DNA from 2 places in the Sporosarcina sp. YIM B06819 genome. Region 1 is predicted to be linked to the other one. Evidence: riboswitches for the same ligand, from Rfam matches in the RefSeq annotation. Region 1 holds a riboswitch; the other holds the start of a gene.
The links. A riboswitch is a leader RNA that binds a small molecule or an ion and turns the genes downstream of it on or off. The one in region 1 is predicted to bind lysine.
Positions count from the first base shown of each region.

Region 1 (3,217 bases):
TATCATCACACTAGACGGCGCCGAGTTGAAAGAGATTTACGAACTGTCTTTGAATGAAGAATGGCCGCATATTGAAATTAAAGGACTTGGATTCCGTGGGACGCTTATGGGAGCAATGATACATGAAAGATTGTACAAAAATCGTCATGGTAAGCTTTATGCGGGGAATCGGCAAGTTGTCGAGGGGCAGACGTATTCGCTTGCCACACTAGATATGTTTACATTTGGCTTTTTCTTTCCTTCGTTGAAAGAGGCGGAGAAAGACTACTGTATGCCTGAATTGATTAGAGATGTGTTGGGCTGGTATGGAACTGAATAAACGACTCCTTTCCTGCATAATGTAACAGCAGGAGGAGTCGTTTTGAGATTTCATGTGCAAAGTACTCGAAGATCAAGGAAGAAGAAACGAAAATGGTTACCGCTCCTTATTCCGGCGTTTCTAATCGCGATTGCCTTATTCTTATACATCATCAATATGAGACTTACACCTATCTATGTCCAATATGCAGAAGTACAAACGCGGATAATAGCCGCTCATGTCATTAACAAAGCTCTCACATCACGGGATTTTAAATTACCTAGCGTTGAAGAAATGTTTCCGGCAGGCACTAATGGTTCTACTGGGGTAATAACAATCAATGCGGAAGCCGCTAGTCGGGCAGTAGGAGATATACATGCACTAGTTGCTACTCATCTTAAGCAGGCTGAAGCGGGGAATTTTGATATGTTGCCCATGCAAAACAATATCGAATATGACCCGCAAGCAATGGAAAGTCAAAAGGGCATTGTATTTTTTGTTCCTATTGGGCAGGCGTTGAATATTCCCTTACTTGGAAATTTCGGTCCAAAAATCCCAATCCGCTTTCATGTCATTGGTGAAGTGCACACGGATATTGAACCGACCATCAAGGAATTTGGTATAAACAGTGCATCTGTCGAAGTAAATGTTGTTGTGACAGTGAACGTTCAAATTATCGTGCCGCTTGCAACGCAAGAAAGTGTAGTGGAACAGAGAATTCTGATTGCAATGGGAATTATTCCAGGAACCGTGCCTCCGGTCTTCAGTAATGGTGGAGGTGCTGCACCTAATATTGAAATTCCAGTCCAACTTCCAAAGCAATAGTGAATAAGACTTGAAAGTTAGCTGTTTTATTGTTAGGCTAGTATAGTAAATAAAATACCGATTGGGTAGAGGCTGCATTGCTTATCAGTCACACACGAGAGATTGACATCTATGACCGTGTGTAAAAGGAAGCTTTGCCGAAGTTTGATAGGATCGTCAAATCCATCAGGCTGGGGTTATTCCAAATAGGAATAACACTGTCATACATCGTTTGATGTGTGATGAGCTACATGTCGTACGTTAGATAAGCACTTTTATTTATCCAACAAACGCAACGTAGATAATGCCGGCTCCCCAAACACTTAATTAAGTGTCAAAAGGAGTCGGTTTTTTTATTCCCCCATGACGGGCCTCAACCCAACAAAATGGAGGATTTTAGAATGATTGGAACATGGGTATCGATTTTGCCGCCACTAATTGCTATTGTCATGGTGTTGGCGACAAAACGCGTATTGCTATCACTTGGATCAGGAGTTGTCGCTGCAGCTTTATTGGCAGCATCCTTTTCGCCAGGTGAATCTATCAAGAATTTATGGAGTGGAATGATCGTCTCTTTCTGGGATGGAGGAGAATTGAATACGTATAATATTTACATTATGTTATTCATCCTTTTACTTGGAGTTATTACGGCATTCGTTAGCTTGTCTGGTGGTAGTCGGGCGTTTGCAGCGTGGGCAGTCCAGCGTATTAAGACAAGACGTGGAGCTAAACTATTGACGGTGTTTTTGGGCATTGCGATCTTCGTAGATGACTATTTTAACGCATTGGCAGTTGGTCAAATTGCTCGTCCGATTACGGATCAGCACAAGATTTCTCGCGCGAAATTAGCTTATTTTATCGATTCAACGTCAGCACCGATTTGTTCGATTTCGCCAATTTCTAGCTGGGGTGCGTTTTTAATAGGACAGCTAGCACTCATTTTTGGTGGTGCCGCGGCTATTAGCTATTCACCACTATCGGCTTTTATCATGATGGCCCCTATGAATTTTTATGTTGTGGCAACACTAGCAACAGTCTTTTTCTTGGCGTGGACAGATGTTGATTTATTTGGAATGAAAAAACATGAAGAGCTTGCGAAAGAACAAGGGCAGTTATTTGATCCTTCGAAAGCGATTCCTGGTCAATTGAAAGAGGAGTTCCCTGTGCACGCACATGGTCGTGTACGTGATCTAGTAGCACCGATTGTGGTGTTAGTAGCTGTTACTTTTGCCATGATGATTAGAACGGGCTATTTGGCAGGTGGATCGATGAGCATTTGGTCGATTTTTGAAAACACAGATGTGCCTTTGTCATTGCTAATAGGGGGAATGGCGGGGACAGCAGTTGCTGCGATGTTGTATATGCTACAGATGAAACGCAATGAAACGGCAAGTATGCGGTTGGTCATTCGCGCATTTACAACTGGTGTACAATCGATGATTCCAGCAGTTCTCATCCTAATTTTTGCTTGGGCACTAACCGATTTAATTGCTGTATTAGATACAGGTGCTTATTTATCGGGCGTTGTCATAAGTGCTAATCTACCAGTGGCATTTTTACCGGTTATTATTTTTGTGCTGGCAAGTTTAATGGCCTTTGCAACGGGGACATCTTGGGGGTCATTCGGAATCCTGTTACCGATTGCAGGAACCATTATGATTGATGCCGCACCGGACATTTTATTACCAGCATTGGCAGCAGTTCTTGCAGGAGCGGTCTGCGGCGATCACTGTTCGCCGATATCGGATACGACAATCCTGTCAGCGACAGGTGCGGGGAGTAACCTGATGGATCATGTGACAACGCAATTACCTTACGCGCTCATCAGCGCAGCAATCGCTGCAATTGGCTATATTGTTTTAGGGATTACAGGCTCTGTATGGATAGGTCTTATTGCTGTCATTATTCTTCTTGTTATATTATTTGCTGTTTGGTCGATGAAAGCAAAAAAAGAGGCCGTTCAGCTGTCTGCATAAAAAAAGAAGCGATGGAATTTCATCGCTTCTTTTTTATATAAAAAGCAATTTTTGGATAAAAAAATGTTTTGACAATAATCAATCAGGTATATATACTAGCAATAAGATTACAAACAATCTGAAAGTATTAAACATTTAA
Region 1 covers NZ_JAWLIQ010000016.1:55,979-59,195, forward strand. Annotated here, with positions in the region: gene R2B72_RS12205 (bifunctional metallophosphatase/5'-nucleotidase) at 1-319, shown strand, start outside; gene yunB (sporulation protein YunB) at 362-1,123, shown strand; lysine riboswitch at 1,182-1,360, shown strand; gene R2B72_RS12215 (Na+/H+ antiporter NhaC family protein) at 1,504-3,078, shown strand.

Region 2 (3,217 bases), on a different contig from region 1:
ATATTAGAACATGTCCATTGTACTCCTCTGTTTTAAGGAGGTCAAGACGATGTGGTTTTTTGTTGCGAACATATTCCTTCTATAAAATGATTAGCACTTATTTTCATCCGAAAGGATTGGATAGTAGATTGGACAATACTACCTATCATTCGCCGACTCGTTTCGGCTATGAAATTTTACGTGACCATGTCTTACCCAGCATTTTAGGCGCTCACCAAGGGGATATCCTGTACTGGGCAGGCAAAGAGGTTGCTAGGAAATTCCCTGTTTTTAGTATTGAGGAGCTTCCCGAGTTTTTTCAAGAGGCAGGTTGGGGGACTCTCACGCTTAAGAAAACAGCAAGAGAAGAATGTTTTTATACGATAGACACCGAAGAAAGTTCGACTATTCAAAATAGATCTTTTCAGTTAGAAGCCGGTTTCCTTGCAGAACAGTATCAGAAATTGAATGGACTTCTTACGGAATGCTACGGTGAAGTACTATCTAAAAAAGGACAGGTTACATTTCATGTGAAATGGGATGTAAAAACTAAAATCAGCCTATAAAAAAAGAGATGCATCCATCAGAGGTGCATCTCTTTTTTCTATATTAATTAATAACAACTGCATCCAATCCAAATTGTTCATGAAGTGCAGCCACGGCTTTCTCCATATCAGGCTCTGGAATCACGACCGACACCTTAATTTCCGATGTACTCACCATTTTCACTGGAACGACTGCTTGTCGCAATATTTCAAACATATTTGCCGCGACACCCGGATTAGATACCATTCCACTACCAACGATTGACACTTTTGCTAGTCCTACTTCAAAATCTGCACGGCGGTAACCAAGTGCCTCTTTATTGGTTTCCAACACGTTGATTGCTTCAGCGAAATCTTCTTTCTTTATGGAAAATGACACAGAAGGTTGTACATCTTCCCGAATGGTCTGGACAATGATATCGACGTTCACAAGGTGCTTCGCAAGCGCTGTGAATATATTAGCGAGCGAGCCGTTAAACGGAACGTCGTACATCACAGTAATTCGAACAATATCTCGCTCAAAAGCGATGCCTCGAACAACTAAATTATTTTCCAAATCAATTTCCTCCTTGATAATGGTTCCTTGTCCGTCCACATGCGCTGGTCTTACACGCAGCGGCATTTGATGGTTCTTTGCAAACTCAACCGCTCTCGGATGAAGTACACCAGCACCAAGATTAGCAATTTCAAGCATTTCATCATATGATATTTCTTCAAGTTTTTGGGCTTTTTTTATTAACCTTGGATCAGTCGTAAATACGCCTTCAACGTCCGTATAAATATCACAACATGCAGCATCTAGCGCAATAGCGATGGCAACAGCACTTGTATCAGAACCTCCACGACCAAGCGTCGTCAGCTCCCCGCTAGCATCAGCACCTTGGAATCCAGTAATAACTGCAACAGCACCCGTTTCAAGTGCAGACACAATTCGATCCGCTTTTACTTGCTCAATACGCGCATTGCCATGAACAGACTCTGTCATTACACCCGCTTGCCACCCCGTGTAAGAATACGCCTCCACACCTTGTGCAGCAATTGCCATCGCGAGCAAAGAAGCCGTCACTTGTTCACCAGTTGCCAGTAACATATCGAGCTCACGCCGTCCTGCTGCCGGATTGACTTCCTTGGCTAACGACAGTAATTCATCCGTTGTTTTCCCCATCGCAGAGACGATAACAGCTACCTGCTTACCTCGATTGACTTCTTCTATAACAAGCTTTGCTGCACGTGCGATTCTTTCCGGATTGGCGACTGAAGTCCCTCCGAATTTCATTACGATCCGTTCCATTTTCCATTCCTCCGTCTTTCTCCTGTACGCAAAAACAGCCCTCAATAAATTGAGAGCCGAGTCCGATTAGGGCATCCTAAAAAAGATGCTCCGTACGGATAGCTCTCCAGGTCGTTGATACCTGACAGACTTCCACCTCTTTAATGGAAATCCAGCAAGACAATCGTGACAGCCGATTTGTCTGCTTCGGCGAATACCCCTTTCCATCTCCTTCATCAGGCTGCCGCCTTCTGGACATGTACTATTAGCACTCGCACCTCTATCCTCACTTCATATAAAATTGTGAGAGGAATAATTCAGTGCATTCACTCTATCACATTATTCTTCCTCCCGCAATGCCTCTTGTCGAAAATACGTTTCAACGGCCTCTGCGACAGCCCCAGGCAATCCAGCTTGCTGCAATGCTTCCACGGAGGCTTCACGAATCTTCTTCACCGATTCAAAATGTTTTAGTAGCTGTTGCTTACGTTTCGGCCCCACACCCGGTAATCCGTCAAGCGCAGACGTCAATGAATTCGTCTCACGCCGTTGCCGGTGGAATGTAATTGCAAAACGATGCACCTCGTCTTGAATCCGTTGTAATAAATAAAAAGCTTCACTTGTCCGTTTTAACGGAATCATCTCAATCGGATTGCCGTATAACAATTGCGCCGTCTGATGCTTATCATCTTTCGCCAATCCGGCGATTGGAATCGATAGGCCAAGCTCATCTTCAATAATCTCCCGTGCTGCTTCCATATGCCCTTTTCCACCGTCAATGACGACTAAATCAGGTAGCGGCAAATCGTCCTTCAACACACGGCTATAACGCCTTCTGACGACTTCTCTCATCGCCCCGTAATCATCATGCGCAGCAGCTGTTTTCGTCATATATTTACGATAATCCTTACGATTTGGTTTACCATCGACAAACGACACCATCGCAGAAACAGGATCAGCACCATATGTGTGAGAGTTATCGAAAGCTTCAATACGGAGCGGTATCGTAATATTCATCGCCTCACCCAACTCTTCACACGCACCAATCGTACGTTGCTCTTGCCGCTCCATAAGTTGGAATTTATCTCCTAATGACATTTCCGAATTTTTAATAGCAAGATCGACAAGCGATTTCTTTTTACCACGCTGCGGAATAAACACATTAACATTCAAAAGCTCTCGAACTAGCTCACTATCGATGCCTTGCGGTAAAAGGATTTCCTTTGGCAATAGATGCTCAGACTTGCCATAAAATTGGCCAATGAATGTCAGTAATTCATCTTCCGGATCTTGATAAAGCGGAAACAGCGACACATCCCGTTCAATCAATTTCCCTTGCCGAACAAAAAATACTTGAACACACATCCAGCCTTTATCAACCGCATAGCCAAAAATATCTCGATCCGTAAAATCATTCATCGTC
Region 2 covers NZ_JAWLIQ010000001.1:293,708-296,924, reverse strand. Annotated here, with positions in the region: gene R2B72_RS01435 (YslB family protein) at 129-545, shown strand; gene R2B72_RS01430 (aspartate kinase) at 589-1,815, opposite strand; lysine riboswitch at 1,907-2,085, opposite strand; gene uvrC (excinuclease ABC subunit UvrC) at 2,134-3,217, opposite strand, start outside.
Region 2: another riboswitch for lysine. It lies ahead of R2B72_RS01430 (aspartate kinase); the one in region 1 lies ahead of R2B72_RS12215 (Na+/H+ antiporter NhaC family protein).